2 regions of the Streptomyces sp. NPDC054834 genome follow, and region 1 is predicted to be linked to the other one. Evidence: riboswitches for the same ligand, from Rfam matches in the RefSeq annotation. Region 1 holds a riboswitch; the other holds the start of a gene.
What was found. A riboswitch is a leader RNA that binds a small molecule or an ion and turns the genes downstream of it on or off. The one in region 1 is predicted to bind glycine.

Region 1 (9,904 bases):
GGTAGTACGTGACGGCCTCCCGGAGCATGCCGCCCCAGGACGCCTGCGGGGGCTGGATGCCGACGCCGAGGAAGCTCAGGGACGCCTCGAAGAGGATGTTGGTCGGGATGAGCAGCGTCGAGTAGACGATGATCGGGCCGACCAGGTTCGGCATCAGCTCGCGGAAGAGGATGTACGGGCCCTTGGCGCCCATGCCGCGGGCGGCGTCCACGAACTCCCGCTCGCGCAGGGCGAGGGTCTGGCCTCGCACGATCCGGCCCAGATAGGGCCAGTTGAAGAAGCCGATGACGAAGATGAGCACGCTCAGGTGGAGCGGCAGTCCGTTGAGGCCGAACGCGCCGCCCTGAAGGGTGGCGGAGATGGCGATGGCGAAGAGCAGGAGGGGGAAGGCGAGGAAGGTGTCCATCAGCCGGCTGATGACCGAGTCGACCCGTCCGCCGTAGTAGCCGGCTACGACACCCATGATGGCGCCGATCACGTTGGACAGGACCGTGGCGCCGAAGGCGACCACCAGCGACACCCAGGAGCCCTCCAGGATGCGGGTGGCGATGTCACGGCCGAACTTCGGGTCGACGCCCAGCGGATGACTGGCACTCATGCCGCCCCAGCCGCCCTTGGGCAGCGAGGTGTCGGGCACGATCAGGTCCTGGTGGAAGGCGTTGGGATCGAGGCCGAACATCGCCTGGATCGGACGCGAGAGGATCGCGATGAGGATCAGCAGGATCACGATGACGCCGCCGACCACGGCGACTCTGTCCTTCTTGAACCGGGTCCAGGCGATCTGCCCCAGGGAACGGCCCTCGATCTGCCCCTTACCGGCACCCTCGAGCACAGCTTCCGGCTGTGCCTCGGCTGCCGCCCCGGTGGTCTCGATCGGTGCGGTCACAGTGACCTGACCCCTCTCGCCGGTGGTGACCGGCCTGCGCCTGCCGCGGATTGCGGCTTTGTCGACTTGCACTCAGACACGAGGCCCTCGACCTTGCGTCTGAGTCGCGAGTCTTCAGCTTCGTCGCGATCACCCGCCAGAGCTGACGGGGAAAGTATGCGCAACCGTGATGCTGTGCAGGGGATTCCGTTATCCGAACAGTGGGTAACGCCCCCCGGACGCGAACCAGTTGGTACAACAGCGTCATAGCGGGCACTTCAGGACCATCGGCGGTTATCTACGCGCGGAGAAATGTGCCGACCCTGTGAAGCCCATGGGCGGACCACGGAGGTCCGATCCGCTCAGTAGCCACCCTGCGCCGGCGGATAACCGTACCCGGCGGCGGGTGCCGTGGGCGGGGCGGGGGCGTGCGCCTCACGGTCGTAGAAGGGACGGGCTTTGGCCCGCATCCACATGACGACGGGGTCGTACTCGTCGGACATCACGACGGTCGACACCGGCAGCCCGTCCGGGACCGCCCCGACGGACTGCTGCATCATCGCGCGCACCGAGTCCACGGCGGGCGGCGAGGTGTCGTACACGTCCAGTCCGATGGCGAGGTACGGCGCCCCGAGCGCGGGCTGCACCCAGGCGCGGCGCAACGAGCGGACGGCCTGGGTGCGGTGGGCGTTCTGCGCGAGCAGGGCGTAGAACTGCGGGACCTCGACGCCTGGTTCCGACAGGCGCAGCGGGCCGGCCGGCTGGCGGTCCAGACCGGTGGCGATCCTGCGCAGGTCGAGCCAGGGGACGCCGACACCGCCGCCCGGGGCGTGCGGGTTGAGCCAGAGGCCGAACTGGTCCGGGTAGAGGGTGCGGGCCACGTCGACCGCGTCGACCACCTCGTACGAGCGGTTCCAGCCGCTGGCCGACAGCTCCTGGGCTGAGGTGACGCAGGGCGCGTAGCCCGAGCCGTCCACCTCCATGTTCCCGTACTGGGCGTCGGGGGATCCGGCCTGGCCGTGCCACAGGAGCATCCAGATCTGGCCGGAGGCGGGGGTCGCGAGCGCCCTGAGGAGTGCCTCGTAGGCGTCGTAACGCCCGGGCATCACCTGGCGCAGCATGTGCTCGACCTGTCCGGTCGCAGCGGTGCCGCTCGCGCTCACCTGTTACCGCCCCTTCGAGAAGTCGCCCCGCGTGTGGAAACAGCTTAAGCGCCTGGGAGCTCGCGGCTTAGTGTCCGTCGGCGAGTGCGGGTTGTGTGTGGCTTGTCGCTCCGGGCCGCGTGTCGACACGGCCCCGCGCCCCTCGGGGGGCGCGTTTCAGTTGCCGGACTGGTAGAAGGGCCGGACGGTCGTCTTCAGCCAGTCGGCCACCGGGTCGTCGGTCACGTCCAGCAGGACCAGGTTGACCGGCCACCGCACCGGGACCGTGCCCAGAGCCCGGCCCAGGGCGTCCAGGGGCAGGGCCCGCAGGTCGCCCTCCCACCGGGAGAGTTCGACGCCTATGAACATGACCGGGTCGGCCGTCTCGATGGCGGCCAGGCAGCGGCGGGCGGTGCGGACGACGCTGATCCGCTCGAACTCGGCGGAGGCGGCGGCGAGGAAGTCGACCGGGTCCTCCTGCCAGTCGGGTTCGAAGAGGCGGACGCGGCCACCGCCCGCCGGGCCGTCGAGCGGGGTACGGCCGGCCCGGCACAGCTCGGCCACGGCCTGCGGCGGGAGCGGGACGCCGACCATGCCGTCCGGGTTGACGACGATGCCGACGTGCGGGGGCAGGCCGCGGGCGAACTCCACGGCCGGGGCGACGGTGTACCCGATGTGGGAACCGACGACCTGGCGGAACTGCTCCTCGGAGCTGAACACCGGCACGTACGCCTGGCCGTCGATCTCCATGGTGGGCAGGTCGAGCGGGCCGCTGCCGGGGCCGCCGCCGTTGGGCAGCGGGACCCAGACGTAGCTCCGGCCCAGCACCTCGATGATCCGGCCGCCGGCCAAGGGGATGCCGAACGACGCCGACAGCACCTCCTCCAGCTCGTTGCCGGGCCAACCGCTGTGCGGATGGGGGTGCGTCTGTGCCGGGAAGTCCGCGGGAAAGTCCGCCGGGAAGTCCATCTGCCTACCGCCTGCTGGGACCAACTGTTGTGCCTGAAAGGCTAGCGGGTACCTGTGCGCGGCCAGGCGGGTCTCCTCAGGTCGCGAAGCCGATCCGGCGCAGCACGTCCGCCGCGTCCCGGTCGAGCAGGACCGCCGAGCCGCAGCCCTGGGGCAGTTCGCCCCGCTCCACCTCGCGCAGCAGCCGGGCGGCCGCCCTGCGGTGGCGCAGGAAGGCGTACCGGGAGACGCCCCGGCCGCGCTCGCGCTGGCCCTCCCGGGCCGTGGCGGGCGGGACGTCGAGCAGCAGCAGGTGCAGCGTGCCGCCCCGGCGGCGGGCCGCGCGGGCCAGCCAGTCGCGCACCCAGGCCTGCGTACCGCAGTCGTGCACGACGACCCCCTCGCCGGAGCGCAGGGCGCGGCGCAGTCCGGCGTAGTGGGCGAGGCGGACCAGGGGGCGGTACACCGCGTACGGCAGGAAGCCGGGCATGCGGCGCTCCCAGCGGTCGCGGGCGTCCTGGGAGTCGATGCGCGGGCCCTGGACCGCGCGGTGCATCAGCGTCGACTTGCCGCTGCCCGGCAGACCGGTGATCACCACCAGGTCCCGGGGGCCGAAGAGCAGGCCGTGCGGACTGCGCCCCGCGCGGTCCCGCAGGTCGCGGGCGACCGGTGCCATGGGGGTCCCCCCGCGCGAGCGCAGCCGAGCGTGGGGGAGCTCGTCGCACCGTTCGCGGGCCGGGGCCGCCGGCTGCTGGGGCAGGGCGATGACCGTCGTCGTCGCGTATGCCGTGGTCCTTGTCACCGTGATCGTCCTCCCTGGGGGGTTCAGGAAAGGTTCTCCCCTCTGAATGTAAAGAGAAGGTAATGCACGGTGTCTCGCGGTTCCGTCCGCTTGCGGCCACAGGCGTGTCACAAAGAGAGGCGCACGTCCGGTCTGCCGTGCGACCGGGAGGCGTGCAATGATGTGCGCGCCAACTGCATACCGGCCGTTTGAATCCGCGCGGGAGAGTCCCCGGCACCGATGGTGCGGGGCGCCGAAGGAGCAAGTCCCTCCCTTGAATCTCTCAGGCCCCGTTACCGCGCGGGCGAGGCACATCTGAAAAGCGGGCCGCTGTGTCAGCGGCTCCACCCAAGGTGCAAGCCATGATCACTCCTGTGGTCAGGGCGAACCTCTCAGGTTCCGATGACAGATGGGGAGGAACGACCTCGCCTGTCATGCCTTTGGGAGACGACCGCCGATGAGCAGTACCGAACTCCGCCGTACCGCGCTCGATGCCCTGCATCGTTCGCTCGGCGCGACCATGACCGACTTCGCCGGCTGGGACATGCCCCTGCGCTACGGCTCCGAGCGCGACGAGCACCTCGCCGTGCGCGCCAAGGCCGGGCTGTTCGACCTCTCCCACATGGGCGAGATCACCGTGACCGGCCCTCAGGCCGCCGACCTGCTGAACCACGCCCTCGTCGGGAACATCGCCTCGGTCGGTGTCGGGCGCGCCCGCTACACCATGATCTGCCGGGCCGACGGCGGCATCCTGGACGACCTGATCGTCTACCGGCTGGCCGAGAGCAACTACATGGTCGTGGCCAACGCCTCCAACGCCCAGGTGGTCCTCGACGCGCTCGTCGAGCGGTCCGCCGGCTTCGACGCCGAGGTCCGCGACGACCGGGACGCCTACGCCCTGATCGCCGTCCAGGGCCCGGAGTCCCCCGGCATCCTGAAGTCCCTCACCGACGCCGACCTCGACGGCCTGAAGTACTACGCGGGCCTGCCCGGCACCGTCGCCGGCGTCCCGGCGCTCATCGCGCGCACCGGCTACACCGGCGAGGACGGCTTCGAGCTCTTCGTGAAGCCCGAGCACGCGGTCGAGCTGTGGCAGGCGCTGAGCAAGGCCGGCGAGGGCGTCGGGCTGGTGCCCTGCGGCCTGTCCTGCCGGGACACGCTCCGCCTGGAGGCGGGCATGCCGCTGTACGGGCACGAGCTCACCACCTCGCTCACCCCCTTCGACGCCGGGCTCGGCCGGGTGGTGAAGTTCGAGAAGGAGGGCGACTTCGTGGGCCGGGCGGCGCTGGCCGAGGCCGCCGCGCGCGCCGAGCGGAACCCGCCGCGCGTCCTGGTCGGCCTGGTCGCCGAGGGCCGCCGGGTGCCGCGCGCCGGATACGCGGTCGTCGCCGGCGGCGCGGTGATCGGCGAGGTCACCTCCGGTGCGCCCTCCCCCACGCTGGGCAAGCCCATCGCCATGGCCTACGTCGACGCGGCGCACGCGGCGCCGGGCACGCCCGGTGTCGGCGTGGACATCCGGGGCAGCCACGAACCGTACGAAGTCGTGGCGCTGCCGTTCTACAAGCGCCAGAAGTAGACACTTGGCGCGGGTACCGGTATCCGGACGTGACCCTGCGCACATTCCCGCTGATCACACGCGTTCACAGCAGTCCCCCCCTTCATCAGCGCTCCCGCGCGTACAGGAGAATCCAGGCCATGAGCAACCCCCAGCAGCTGCGCTACAGCAAGGAGCACGAGTGGCTGTCGGCCGCCGAGGACGGCGTCTCGACGGTCGGCATCACGGAGTTCGCGGCCAACGCGCTCGGTGACGTCGTCTACGCCCAGCTCCCCGACGTCGGCTCCACCGTGACCGCGGGTGAGACCTGCGGCGAGCTCGAGTCGACCAAGTCGGTGTCCGACCTGTACTCGCCGGTCACCGGTGAGGTCACCGAGACCAACGAGGACGTCGTCAACGACCCGTCGCTGGTGAACTCCGCCCCCTTCGAGGGTGGCTGGCTGTTCAAGGTCCGCGTCACGGAGGAGCCGGCCGACCTGCTCTCCGCCGACGAGTACGTCACCCACACCGCCGGCTGAGGAGTCGTAGCCGTATGACTGTCCTGAACACGTCCCTGCACGAGCTCGACCCGGAGATCGCCGCCGCGGTCGACGCCGAGCTCGAGCGCCAGCAGTCCACCCTCGAGATGATCGCCTCGGAGAACTTCGCGCCGCTCGCGGTCATGGAGGCGCAGGGCTCGGTCCTCACCAACAAGTACGCCGAGGGCTACCCGGGCCGCCGCTACTACGGCGGCTGCGAGCACGTCGACGTCGCCGAGCAGATCGCCATCGACCGGATCAAGGAGCTGTTCGGCGCCGAGTACGCCAACGTGCAGCCCCACTCCGGTGCCTCCGCCAACCAGGCCGCCCTGTTCGCGCTGGCCCAGCCCGGCGACACCATCCTCGGCCTGGACCTGGCGCACGGCGGCCACCTGACCCACGGCATGCGGCTGAACTTCTCCGGCAAGCAGTTCAACGTGGTCGCCTACCACGTCGACGACTCCGGCCTGGTCGACATGGCCGAGGTGGAGCGGCTGGCCAAGGAGCACCGGCCGAAGGTGATCATCGCGGGCTGGTCGGCGTACCCGCGGCAGCTGGACTTCGCCGAGTTCCGCCGGATCGCCGACGAGGCCGGGGCGTACCTGTGGGTCGACATGGCGCACTTCGCGGGCCTGGTCGCCGCCGGTCTCCACCCGAACCCGGTGGAGTACGCGGACGTGGTCACCTCCACCACCCACAAGACCCTCGGCGGCCCGCGCGGCGGCATCATCCTGGCGAAGAAGGACTTCGCGAAGAAGCTGAACTCCTCCGTCTTCCCGGGCTTCCAGGGCGGCCCCCTGGAGCACGTGATCGCGGCCAAGGCGGTCTCCTTCAAGGTCGCCGCCTCCGAGGACTTCAAGGAGCGCCAGCGTCGTACGCTGGAGGGTGCGCGGCTGCTGGCCGAGCGGCTCAGCGCGCCGGACGTCCACGAGGCCGGGGTGAGCGTCCTGTCCGGCGGTACGGACGTGCACCTGGTCCTGGTCGACCTGCGCGACTCGGAGCTGGACGGACAGCAGGGCGAGGACCGGCTGCACCAGGTCGGCATCACGGTCAACCGGAACGCGATCCCGAACGACCCGCGTCCGCCCATGGTCACCTCCGGTCTGCGGATCGGTACGCCGGCCCTGGCGACCCGCGGCTTCACGGCCGAGGACTTCGCCGAGGTCGCGGACGTGATCGCCCAGACGCTCAAGCCGTCCTACGACGCGGAGGCCCTGAAGGCCCGGGTCAAGGCCCTGGCCGACAAGCACCCGCTGTACCCCGCTCTGAACAAGTAGTTCCTTTTCGTGGGGTGCCCCGCACACTCGTAGGTGGGCGGGGCACCCCACCCCCCTGCACCACCCCAGCACTGAGGAGTTCCCGTGGCCATATCGGTCTTCGACCTGTTCTCGATCGGCATCGGCCCGTCCAGCTCCCACACGGTCGGCCCGATGCGCGCGGCGCGCATGTTCGCCCGCCGGCTGCGCAACGAGGCTCTGCTCGGCTCCGTCGCGTCGGCGCGGGCCGAGCTGTACGGCTCGCTGGGCGCCACCGGCCACGGCCACGGCACGCCCAAGGCGGTACTGCTCGGCCTGGAGGGTGCCTCGCCCCGCACGGTGGACGTGGAGACGGCCGACGAGCGGGTGGAGGACATCAAGCGGTCGGGCCGCCTGAACCTCCTCGGTGAGCACGAGATCGCGTTCTCCTTCGACGACGACCTCGTTCTGCACCGCCGCAAGGCCCTCCCCTACCACGCCAACGGCATGACCCTGTGGGCGTACGACGCGCAGGGCGCCGAAGTGCTGGCCAAGACGTACTACTCGGTCGGCGGCGGTTTCGTGGTCGACGAGGACGCGGTCGGCGCGGACCGCATCAAGCTCGACGACACGGTCCTGAAGTACTCCTTCCGCACCGGCGACGAGCTGCTCCGACTGACGAAGGAGACCGGCCTGTCGATCTCCGCCCTCATGCTGGAGAACGAGCGCGCCTGGCGCACCGAGGAGGAGATCCGCGAGGGCCTGCTCGACATCTGGCGGGTGATGCAGGTCTGCGTGGCGCGCGGCATGTCCCGCGAGGGCATCCTGCCGGGCGGCCTGAAGGTACGGCGCCGGGCCGCCGTCTCCGCCCGGCAACTGCGCGCCGAGGGCGACCCGTTGGCCCGCGCGATGGAGTGGATCACGCTCTACGCGATGGCCGTGAACGAGGAGAACGCGGCCGGGGGCCGGGTGGTCACCGCCCCCACGAACGGCGCGGCCGGCATCATCCCGGCCGTCCTGCACTACTACGTCAACTTCGTTCCCGGCGCCGACGAGGAGGGCGTGGTCCGCTTCCTGCTCGCCGCGGGCGCCATCGGCATGCTCTTCAAGGAGAACGCCTCCATCTCGGGCGCCGAGGTCGGCTGCCAGGGCGAGGTCGGCTCCGCCTGCTCCATGGCGGCGGGCGCCCTCGCCGAGGTCCTCGGCGGCAGCCCCGAGCAGGTGGAGAACGCCGCCGAGATCGGCATGGAGCACAACCTCGGCCTGACCTGCGACCCGGTCGGCGGCCTGGTCCAGATCCCGTGCATCGAGCGCAACGGCATGGCCGCGGTCAAGGCGGTCACGGCCGCCCGCATGGCGATGCGCGGCGACGGCTCCCACAAGGTGTCCCTGGACAAGGTCATCAAGACCATGAAGGACACCGGCGCCGACATGTCCGTCAAGTACAAGGAGACGGCGCGGGGCGGGCTCGCGGTGAACATCATCGAGTGCTAGGGAAAAATGCCCTGACCAGGGCGTTCGTGTCTTTCGGCGCTGTCGGGGCCTTCCCTGCTTACGCGGTGGAAAGTCCCCGGGACGGCGAGGATCTCTGAGCGCTCATTACACGCCGAAGGTACCCTGGAGGGTGGCCGGGTGGTGAACCGCATCTCTCACCCCACTGGTCGCCGAACGCGCGCCACCGGTCGCGACCGCGCGTCGGTCCCATCGTCTCAGCGCAGCGGAGTCGAAGGTGTCGAGCGGGCCACGTACGCCAGCCCGTCGTACTCCCGGGCCAGCACCGTCGGAGCCAGGTGGAAGCGGTACGTCACGCGCGGCACCGAGGCGCCGAAGGACCGTACGAACCGGCGGTCCTCCAGCCACTCGGCGACGGCGGGCCGGGCCCGGCCGCCGCGCAGGTCGACGAGGTGATCCTCCGGTGTGACCGAGGCGAGCCGGCCCTCGACCGACCGCGGGCCCGCCGATGCGACGGTGTGCTTCCTGGGCGTGCGCCTCGCGGAGTTCCCGGGGCGGGCGCGGAAGGCGCCCGCCCCGAAGAGCAGGCCGAGGGCGTAGTAGCGCTCTCCGTAGTGGCTTCGGAGGTGCTGTCCCATCGCGGGTACGTCTCCCGCGTAACAGTCGGTCATGACATGGCCGTTGTGGGCCCATACGGCCACCTTGCCGGGCGACCGCTCCTCCAGGGCGATCACTTCCTGTGCCATGTACCGGTCCCGGACCGCCAGTGCGCCCGGTTCCTGGCCGTCGCCGCGCAGCGGCCGCGAGGCCACGTCGGCCGCCGCCACGATCCTGCGTGCGTGGGCCAGCGCGTCGTCGACCGTTTCGGCTCCGGCGCGTGCCGCGAGTCCGGCCCTGCCCTCTTCGAGGAAGCGTACGGGTTCACGCGCCTCGGCGAGGATCTGCTGCCTCTGGACGGTGAGGGATCCCGGCTTGGCGTCGGCCAGCGTGCCGAGGAGGCCGCCGCCGAGGTCCGCCCGTTCCGGCGCCAGTGTGCGCAGCGCGGCATCGAGGGCGGTCAGGGCGGGACCGCAGCGCTGGGGGTCGATGCCGACGAAACGCACGGCGCGCTCGCGCGGAACGGTCCGGTTGTGCTCCCGCATCCACTCGACGACGTCGAGCATCTCCCGGGTCCGCCAGGTCCAGAAGCCGAGGCCCGCAAGTGCGTCGGCGGCGTCACCGGTGCCGTGCAGCACGTAATCGTCGACGGCCCGCGCGGCCGAGGCGCTGGCCTCCATCGCCAGGGTGGTGCACCCCATTTCCTCGACGAGGAACCGCAGTAATCGATGCTTGAGCCGGAAGAATTCGGCGGTCCCGTGCGTCGCCTCACCCATTCCCAGAACTCGTACGTCGTTCAAGGTTTTTCGCA
Region 2 (9,904 bases), on a different contig from region 1:
CGTCCTGACCCTGGAGTCCTCCTCCATCCCCAACGCCCTCGCCGCCCTCCTCCTGCACGTCCGCGACACCACGGGCTGCATCCCGCACATGTACTTCGAGTGGACCGAGGGCACTCCCTTCGCCAACTTCCTGCGCTTCTTCCTCTTCGGCCAGGGCGAGGTCGCCCCCGTCACCCGGGAAGTCCTGCGCGAAGCGGAACCGAACCGCGAGCGGCGGCCGCGCGTGCACACCGGGTGACCCGCGGTCAGCCCGGATGGCCCGCGGTCAGGCCGCCGTCCCCTTCCTCAGGAACCGGCGCCGCGGCGGCCCGGTCACGACCTGGCCATGGCTCATCCGCCCGCGTATCTCCACGCGCAGGACGACCGGTGCCCCGGGCTCCTCCGCCGGACGCGACCGGATCTTCGCGTAGCCGATCGCGAGGGAGTCGGTGTCCACGACCACTCCCGGCCGGGTCACCAGCCGCAGGGTGCCGCCCCGCATGTCCAGGCCGATGCCCAGGGTGTCGTGTGTGATCACCGCCCCGGTGAAGTCCAGCGTCACGTCGCCCCACGACGAGTCGATCTCCAGGCGCCGCGGAACACCCAGCGATGGCCACGCAGGGCGGCAGATCGGACGTCAGCCCGGCCGGCTCACCCAGGGTCCGGGCGGCCAGGGCCGCACCCACGCGCTCGTCGAGTTCCGCGACGGTCAGCCGGCCGTCCCCCGCCGCAACCGTCAGCACATCCACGACACGGTCCCGGTCCGCGTGCGCGGCCCGTCCGCGTGCGCGGCCCGTCCGCGTGCGCGGCCCACAGCTCAGCCGAAACATGCCCCTCACCCCGATTCCCGATTGGCGACCACGACCAAGAAGAACGCGAACTAAAGACATATCGCGTTATACCCAACGACCGACCCCCCTCCACGGTTCCCTCCGCATTCGCCCTATCGTGACCGGCATGCAGTCCTACACGATCGGCCAAGCGGCGCGGCTGCTCGGCGTGAGCCCGGACACCGCCCGCCGCTGGGCGGACGCGGGCCGGGTGGCGACCCACCGCGACGAGGCGGGGCGGAGACTCGTCGACGGCAAGGACCTCGCCGCGTTCTCTGTCGAACTCGCCAAGGCGGGCGGCGGCGAGGAGGACACGGGCACCTCCTACACCTCGGTCCGCAACGCCTTCCCCGGCATCGTCACCGCGATCAAACTCGGCGACGTCGCGGCCCAGGTCGAGATCCAGGCCGGCCCCCACCGCCTGGTCTCCCTGCTCACCCGCGAGGCCGTGGAGGAACTGGGCCTGGAGGTCGGCATGGAGGCCACCGCCCGCGTGAAGTCGACGAATGTACATATCGACCGGGTATGACGCCGGGCACCCGACGACGCCGCAAATCAGCACATACCCTGCCTGAACGCCCTCGCGCACTACGGTGTGGGGCCATGACCCTGAGCATCCGCAACCAGCTCCCCGGCACCGTCACCGCCGTCCACCCCGGCGAGGTCATGACCATCGTCAAGATCCGCCTGGACGGTGGCCAGGGCCTCACGGCGGCCATCACTTCGGAGGCCGCCGAGCAACTCGCGCTCGCCCCGGGCGCCACCGTCCGCGCTCTGGTGAAGGCTACGGAGGTCTCCCTGGCCACCAGCCGGGTCGACGGTCTCTCGATCCGCAACCAGGTCCCCGGCACCATCACCCACCTCACGATCGGAACTGCCATGGCCTCGGTGAGGGTGACCGTGGACGGTGGCGAACTCACCGCGGCGATCACGAAGGAGGCGGCCACCGACCTCGGCCTCTTCGTGGGCTCCGACGTCGTCGCCCTGATCAAGTCGACCGAGGTGTCGCTGGCGACGGCGTGAACGCGCAAGGGCCCCGCCACACGGACGGGGCCCCATGGTGCCTGTCTGGCCGCTTGCTCAGTCTTCGTACGCGTCCAGCGGCGGGCAGGAGCAGACGAGGTTGCGGTCGCCGAAGGCCTGGTCGATGCGGCGCACCGGCGGCCAGTACTTGTCGGCGGCGGAGACCCCGGCCGGGAACACGGCCTCCTGGCGGCTGTAGGCGTGCTTCCATTCCCCGCCGAGCGCGGCGGCGGTGTGCGGGGCGTTCCGCAGCGGGTTGTCCTCGCCGGGCCACTCGCCCGCGCCGACCTTCTCGATCTCCGCGCGGATCGCGATCATCGCGTCGCAGAACCGGTCCAGCTCGGCCAGGTCCTCCGACTCGGTCGGCTCGATCATCAGCGTGCCGGCCACCGGGAAGGACATCGTCGGCGCGTGGAAGCCGTAGTCGATGAGCCGCTTGGCCACGTCGTCCACGGATACGCCGGTCGCCTTGGTCAGCGGGCGCAGGTCGATGATGCACTCGTGCGCGACCAGGCCGCCCGGGCCGGTGTAGAGCACCGGGTAGTGCGGCTCGAGGCGCTTGGCGATGTAGTTGGCGGAGAGCACGGCGACCTGGGTGGCACGCTTGAGGCCCTCGCCGCCCATCAGGCGGACGTACGCCCAGGAGATCGGCAGGATGCCCGCCGAGCCCCAGGGCGCGGCCGAGATCGGGCCGACTCCCGTCTCGGGACCGGCCGCCGGCTGGAGCGGGTGGTTCGGCAGGTAGGGCGCGAGGTGCTCGCGCACGGCCACGGGACCGACGCCGGGACCGCCGCCGCCGTGCGGGATGCAGAACGTCTTGTGCAGGTTGAGGTGGGAGACGTCACCGCCGAAGTGGCCCGGCTTGGCGAGACCGACCAGCGCGTTGAGGTTGGCGCCGTCGACGTACACCTGGCCGCCGGCGTCGTGGACCCGGGCGCAGATGTCGGCCACGTGTTCCTCGAACACGCCGTGCGTCGACGGGTACGTGATCATCAGCACCGCCAGCTCGTCACGGTACTGCTCGATCTTCGCCCGCAGGTCCTCGATGTCGATCTCGCCGTCCTCGGCGGTCTTCACCACGACGACCTTCATGCCCGCCATCACGGCGCTGGCGGCGTTGGTGCCGTGCGCGGAGGACGGGATGAGGCAGACGGTGCGCTGGTCGTCGCCGTTGGCACGGTGGTAGCCGCGTACGGCGAGCAGGCCGGCGAACTCGCCCTGCGAACCGGCGTTCGGCTGTAGCGAGACCTTGTCGTATCCGGTGACCTCGGCGAGTCGTTCCTCCAGCTCACGGATGAGCGTGAGGTAGCCCTGCGCCTGCTCGGCGGGCGCGAAGGGGTGCAGCTGCCCGAACTCCGGCCAGGTGACCGGCTCCATCTCCGTGGTCGCGTTGAGCTTCATGGTGCAGGAGCCCAGCGGGATCATGCCGCGGTCGAGCGCGTAGTCGCGGTCGGCGAGGCGGCGCAGGTAGCGCAGCATCGCGGTCTCGGAGCGGTACTGGTGGAAGACAGGGTGGGCGAGGTAGCCGTCGGTGCGCAGCAGTGCCTCGGGGAGGGCGTCTGCGGTCGCCTCGTCCAGCGCCTCGATGTCCCCCTCCACCCCGAACGCCGTCCATACGGCGCCCAGCTGGGCGCGGGTCGTGGTCTCGTCGCACGCGGCCGAGACCTGGTCGGCGTCGACGAGCCGCAGGTTGACCCCGTTCTCCCGGCCGGCGGCCACGACCTCGGCGGCCCGGCCGGGCACGCGCGCGGTGACGGTGTCGAAGAAGGCGCCGTGGACGACCTCGACGCCCCCTGCCCGAAGCCCCTCGGCCAGGAGGGTGGCGTACCGGTGGGTGCGCCGCGCGATGACCTTGAGGCCCTCGGGGCCGTGGTAGACGGCGTACATACCGGCCATGACGGCGAGCAGCACCTGGGCGGTGCAGATGTTACTGGTGGCCTTCTCGCGGCGAATGTGCTGTTCGCGGGTCTGGAGCGCCAGCCGGTAGGCCTTGTTGCCGTCCGCGTCGACGGACACGCCCACCAGGCGGCCGGGCAGACTGCGGGCGAACTTCTCGTGCACCGCCATGTAGCCGGCGTGGGGGCCGCCGAAGCCCATGGGCACGCCGAAGCGCTGGGTCGTACCGATCGCGATGTCCGCGCCGAGCTCGCCCGGGGAGGTGAGCAGGGTCAGCGCCAGCAGGTCGGCGGCGACGGTGACGAGCGCGCCGAGCTCGTGCGCCCGGTCGACGACGGGCTTGATGTCGCGTACGGCCCCGGACGCGCCCGGGTACTGGATCAGCACGCCGTTGATCTCACGCTCGGCGACCTCGGCCGGGATGCCCTCGCTGAGGTCGGCGACCACTACCTCCACGCCGGTCGGTTCGGCGCGGGCCTGGATCACGGCGATGGTCTGCGGCAGCGCGTCCGCGTCGACCAGGAAGAGGCCCTTCTTGTTCCTGCCCATACGCCGGGAGAGTGCCATCGCCTCGGCCGCTGCCGTGCCCTCGTCGAGCAGCGAGGCACCGGAGGTCGGCAGCCCGGTGAGCTCGGCGACCATGGTCTGGAAGTTCAGCAGGGCCTCGAGCCGTCCCTGCGAGATCTCCGGCTGGTACGGCGTGTAAGCGGTGTACCAGGCCGGGTTCTCCATCACGTTGCGCAGGATGACGGGCGGCGTGAAGGTCCCGTAGTACCCGAGCCCGATCATCGAGTCGAGGACCTGGTTGCGGTCGGCCAGCGAACGCAGCTCGGCGAGCACCTCGGCCTCGGTACGGGCACCCGGCAGATCCAGGGCGTCGGCATTCTTGATCACATCCGGCACCGCGGCGGCGGTCAGCTCGTCGAGCGAGCCGTAGCCGACGTGCGCGAGCATCTTGGCCCGCGCCTCCTGGTCGGGCCCGATGTGGCGCTGCTCGAAGGGGATGCCCTGTTCGAGCTCGGAGAGCGGGGTGCGGTGGGTGGTCATTGCGGAGGCCTCCTGGTCTGACGCGACCTTCGAGGGGCACCCCGGCGCGGGTACCCCGACGGCCTCCCCCTCTGTCATCTCAACCTGAGAGCTTCACCGGGTCACCCGAGGGCCCCGGCTTTCACCGTCGGTGAGAGCGGAAGCCGTCGAGACACCGCCCTGCTTTCCAGAGTGACCTCGTCCGTGCGGTACGTGAGCCTGAGAGATTCCGGGGAGGAGTTGCTCCTTCGGCGCCTCCGATGGTGTCCGGAGGACTCTCCCGCGCGGGGTCAGCAGCCGCTTGCCAGCGTACCAGCGAGGGCAACGCGCGAGCCTCGAGTGGCCGCCTTCCTGAATGTGCTCTTTTGTAGTGCTTACGGATGAGTTGCGACCACGAGGAGGGACCGTGCGAACGGACATCGATCCGCGCCACCTGATCGGCCGCAAGGCGTTCGACCGCAATGGCGACAAGATCGGCACGATCGACGAGGTCTACCTCGACGACGCGACCGGTGAGCCGGAGTGGGCGGCCATACGCACTGGCCTGTTCTCCAGGGACGCTTTCGTCCCGCTGGAGCCCAGCGAACTGATCGACGGCACCCTCCGGGTTCCCTTCGACCGGTCCCTCATCAAGGACGCGCCCGACTTCGGCGTCGGTCGCCATCTCTCTCCCGAGCAGGAACTCCAGCTCTACCACCACTACGGCCTCGACGTGACCTCGTCTCCTCCGCCCCCGGACCACGACTTCGGCCATTTGGCGGGCACGGACGAGACGGCGGGACCGACGTAGTGGGCCCTCCCCCCACCCGCCCCGTCCGGGACCGCCGGTCACACCCCACAGAACCGCCCCGGCCAGCCGCTTCACCCGGCAGCACCGCCCGGACACGCACCCGATCCCTCGTCCGCCTCAGTCCCATCCGCACCGCGGAGGGACTCATCCGCACCGCGTCAGGGCATGCCCGTACCGCCTTGTGATCCCTCCGCACCGATTTCGGCCCGGTCCGCAGCACTTCCGTACCCGACCGCACCCTTCTCGGGCAGGTCCGCACTCTTCCCGAGCCTCTCCGCACCGATGGGGGCCCGCTCCGCGTCACTTCCGGGTATCTCCGCATCGCCCCCGGATCCCGCCGTCCCGTCCCCGGCGCCCGCCGTCCCGTCCCCGGTGCCCGCCGCACCGCCACGGAGCCCGCTCGCGGCTGCCCGGGCAGTCAACGGCAGCGGATCCGCCGGTTCCAGGGCCGGGTCGTCGACCCGGAAAGTCCGCACGCGGCCGGGCTCCGAGCCGGGCGTCTCGAAGCGCACGGTGACCCGCCCGAGCCCGCTGCCCTGCACCCAGCCGTGCCCGAACTCCGCATGCCGCACGTCGTGCCCCGCGGGCCAGCGCCGTTCGGCCGGCGTCGGCTGTTCCACCGCGGGCTCGGGCACCGCCTCCTCCGCGGCCGCTTCCGCCATCTCACCCGCCGCCTGGGCGAACAGGTCCTCCTGCGTGTAGTCGGCGAGCCCGGAGACGCCCACCCCGAGCAGCCGTACGCCACCGGTCGTGTCGACGGAGTCCAGCAGCCGGGCCGCCGCCTCCCGCACGACCGCCGGATCGTCCGTGGGCCCACGCAGCGTCTCCGACCGGGTCAGTGTCGAGAAGTCGTATCGCCGCACCTTCAGCACGATGGTCCGCCCCGACAGCCCGGCATCGCGCAGCCGCCGCACGCACCGGTCGGCGAGCCGCTGCACCTCCAGGCCGACCCGGAGCCGGTCGTGGATGTCCACGTCATAGGTGTCCTCGACCGATACCGACTTGGCCTCCCGCTCCGCCACCACGGGCCGCTCGTCGTCCGCCAGCGCCATGGCGTGCAGAGCGCGACCGTGGGCCTTGCCCAGCAGCCGTACGAGCTCGTCCTCGCCGGCCTCGGCGAGTTCCTCGACCGTGGTGATCCCGGCGCGTCGCAGATGGTCCCCGGTCGCCGGCCCCACCCCGGGCAGCGTCCGCACCGACATCGGGCCCAGCATTGCCCGCTCCGTCCCCGGCTCGATCAGTACCAGCCCGTCCGGCTTGGCCTGCTCGGAGGCGATCTTCGCGAGCATCTTGGAGGCGGCGAGCCCCACCGACCCCGTCAGTCCCGTGACGGCCCGGATGTCCGCGCGCAGCTTCACCCCGGCCAGCCGTGCCGATTCCTCGTCCCGGGCCGTTCCTCCCGCCTCCAGGTCCACGAACGCCTCGTCCAGGCTCAGCGGCTCGACGAGTGGGGACAGCGCCCGCAGCAAGCCCATCACCTGTTCACTGATCGACCGGTACAGCCCGAAGCGCGGGACGAGATAGGCGGCGTTCGGGGCGAGCCGACGCGCCTGGGCCATCGGCATCGCCGAGTGGACCCCGAAGACCCGTGCCTCGTACGACGCGGTGGCGACCACTCCGCGCGGCCCCAGCCCGCCCACGACGACGGCCTTCCCGCGCAGGCTCGGCTTGGAGGCCTGCTCCACCGAGGCGAAGAAGGCATCCATGTCGAGGTGCAGGATCGTGGGCGCGTTTCTCACACCTCCGATGCTGCACCACACCACTGACAATGCCCCGGCAGCCGGTACGCGGGGCCTCGCCGCCGAGGGGCAGGCGCGGCAGGCGCCGTCAAACCGCCCGGTTGCGTCGCCGCGCCAGCTCGTCGGCGGGGTTCTGCCCGACGAGGGTCTCCCCGGTGTCGATGCGCTCCCCGTGCAGCTGGGAGAGCGCGCTCTCCACGTCCCGCCACACCACGCCCACGGCGATCCCGAAGATCCCCTGACCGCCCTGGAGCAGGGCGTGGACCTCGTCGGGGGACGTGCACTCGTAGACTGTGGCTCCGTCGCTCATCAGCGTCATGCGCCCCAGGTCACGGAAACCGCGCTCCCTGAGGTGCTGGACGGCGGTGCGGATGTTCTGGAGCGAGACGCCGGTGTCCAGAAAACGCTTCACGATCTTCAGGACGACGACGTCCCGAAAGCTGTACAGCCGCTGCGTGCCCGACCCGTAGGCGGGCCGCACGCTCGGCTCGACCAGGCCGGTGCGGGCCCAGTAGTCGAGCTGCCGGTAAGTGATGCCGGCGGCCGCGCAGGCCGTCGGACCGCGGTAGCCGATCTGCTCGGACGCCATGGACGCCGCCCCTCCGCCGTTCGGCACGGCCGTCGGTCGCTGCGGAACGTGATCGGCCGCGCCGCCATGGTGGGGATACCCCGTGCCCGAGCGGAGCCGAGAGCTTGAAGGAGGGTACGGACCGCTCTCCCCGAAACCTCGTCCGGGGGCACCCCCAGCCGTACCGTCGCCGCTGCTTCTCACGCCGACCTCCGTCCTTGACCTGCCTTCTCGACGGTAGGCAGTCACCGGGGGTGCGTCAACGATCGCCACACTCGGCACGCCGAGTGATAATCACCCTAAGAGTGGTTTCCCGTGCCCCACCGCGGGGAAAGGCTAGCCGAATGCGCTGGCGGGGAACGTCAGGACGCTCTCACTGGCCGCCGGCAAGTGCCATCTGAACGACGGTCACGAACCGTCGACCGGCCGGTCACGGACCGCGCGCCGGCCATCGGCCGACGCACTCACTGGCTGCTGGTACCGAAGTCCTCGGGCGAGATCTGGTCGAGGAACTCGCGGAACTTCTCCACTTCGTCCTCCTGCTCGTCCGGGATCGCGATGCCCGCGTCGTCGAGCACCGTGTCGCTGCCGTAGATCGGCGTTCCGGTGCGCAGGGCCAGCGCTATGGCGTCGGAGGGGCGGGCGCTCACCTCGACCCCGCTGGCGAAGACCAGCTCCGCGTAGAAGACGCCCTCACGCAGATCCGTGATGCGCACTTCGGTGAGCTCCTGGCCGACGGCCTCCAGCACGTCCTTGAACAGGTCGTGGGTCAGCGGTCGTGCGGGGGCCATGCCCTGCTGGGCGAAGGCGATCGCCGTCGCCTCCCCCGGTCCGATCCAGATGGGGAGGTACCGATCGCCGCCCACTTCACGCAGGAGCACGATCGGCTGGTTGGAGGGCATTTCCACCCGGACACCTACGACATCGAGCTCGTTCACACAGCAACCCTAGGCCGTGCCCGGGATGTTTGGGTAGTCGGGCCGGGGACGGGCGCCCGATCCGGCCTCTCGCATACCAGTGCCGCTCAAGGCAGCCGAACGCCGAGCGCGGTCTGCACCAGGGCCGCGTGCAGCCTCACCGTGAGCGCGGCCAGCTCCTTCGTACGGGCCTCGGCATGCGCCCTGGTCTGCGGATTGCGGTGCCGCTTGAGCGGGGCAACCACCTGGTCCACCAGCCCGGCCTCCCGGTCGGCGGCGGCCTTCATCACCCGCAGGTGGCGCGGCTCGATCCCGAACCGCCCCAGCTCCGCGACAAGGGAGGCCACCGTGACGGCCTCCGCGTCGTACACCCCGCCCTCGAGGGGAGCGAGGAGCCCGTACGACTCCCACTCCTTCAGGTCGCTCTCGTCGATCCCGGCGGCCGCCAGCAGCTCGACCCGTCCGATCCGGGCGGCCGTGGGCCCCTCCGCGGGCTCGAGCACCGTCTCGCCGGCGCGCTGGCGCCCCACGACCGGCAACTGCACGGCCTCGCCGCGCGCCATCGCGTCCAGGTGCTCGCGGATCACCTTGAGCGGCAGATAGTGGTCCCGCTGCATCCTCAGGACGTGACCGAGACGCTCGACGTCCTCGGGACTGAACTTGCGGTACCCCGAAGGGGTCCGCCGCGGCTCGACCAGCCCCTCCGACTCCAGGAACCGGATCTTGGAGATCGTGACTTCGGGGAACTCCTCGCGCAGCACGTTCAGCACCGTGCCGATGCTCACCAGCCCACTGTCCGTGGCGGCGGTGCCGTGCCCGGCACCGCCGCTCGGTGTTCGAAGCATGGACCTTCCCTGGGGGTCCCCCCGGACGGCGTCCGGGGGAGGGTCAGATGCCCTGCCGGCTCGCGTAGAAGACCAGCCGGTACTTGCCGATCTGCACCTCGTCACCGTTCGACAGAGCGACCTGGTCGATCCGTTCACGGTTGACGTACGTGCCGTTCAGACTTCCCACGTCGGCCACCGTGAAGGAGCCGTCCGGAGAGCGCCGGAATTCCACGTGGCGACGCGAGACCGTCACGTCGTCCAGGAAGATGTCGCTCTGCGGATGACGCCCGGCCGTGGTGAGCTCGCTGT

Region 2: it holds a riboswitch for glycine, as region 1 does, so the genes downstream of both, gcvP (aminomethyl-transferring glycine dehydrogenase) here and gcvT (glycine cleavage system aminomethyltransferase GcvT) in region 1, are expected to answer to the same signal.

The regions. Positions count from the first base shown of each region.
Region 1 is NZ_JBSGZV010000026.1:68,472-78,375, reverse strand. It holds gene ACWGJM_RS29900 (ABC transporter permease) at 1-886, opposite strand, end outside; gene ACWGJM_RS29895 (enhanced serine sensitivity protein SseB C-terminal domain-containing protein) at 1,228-2,028, opposite strand; gene ACWGJM_RS29890 (enhanced serine sensitivity protein SseB) at 2,185-2,976, opposite strand; gene ACWGJM_RS29885 (AAA family ATPase) at 3,053-3,763, opposite strand; glycine riboswitch at 3,947-4,045, shown strand; glycine riboswitch at 4,046-4,155, shown strand; gene gcvT (glycine cleavage system aminomethyltransferase GcvT) at 4,194-5,312, shown strand; gene gcvH (glycine cleavage system protein GcvH) at 5,432-5,809, shown strand; gene ACWGJM_RS29870 (serine hydroxymethyltransferase) at 5,824-7,086, shown strand; gene ACWGJM_RS29865 (L-serine ammonia-lyase) at 7,171-8,538, shown strand; gene ACWGJM_RS29860 (erythromycin esterase family protein) at 8,754-9,904, opposite strand, start outside.
Region 2 is NZ_JBSGZV010000024.1:131,045-140,948, forward strand. It holds gene ACWGJM_RS28790 (amino acid transporter) at 1-238, shown strand, start outside; gene ACWGJM_RS28795 (hypothetical protein) at 266-541, opposite strand; partial or broken gene ACWGJM_RS28800 (DUF1707 SHOCT-like domain-containing protein) at 663-869, opposite strand; gene ACWGJM_RS28805 (TOBE domain-containing protein) at 937-1,338, shown strand; gene ACWGJM_RS28810 (TOBE domain-containing protein) at 1,413-1,832, shown strand; gene gcvP (aminomethyl-transferring glycine dehydrogenase) at 1,890-4,775, opposite strand; glycine riboswitch at 4,952-5,047, opposite strand; gene ACWGJM_RS28820 (PRC-barrel domain-containing protein) at 5,161-5,544, shown strand; partial or broken gene ACWGJM_RS28825 (DNA polymerase IV) at 5,862-7,283, opposite strand; gene ACWGJM_RS28830 (MerR family transcriptional regulator) at 7,372-8,055, opposite strand; gene ACWGJM_RS28835 (bifunctional nuclease family protein) at 8,316-8,789, opposite strand; gene ftsR (transcriptional regulator FtsR) at 8,876-9,613, opposite strand; gene ACWGJM_RS28845 (FHA domain-containing protein) at 9,657-9,904, opposite strand, start outside.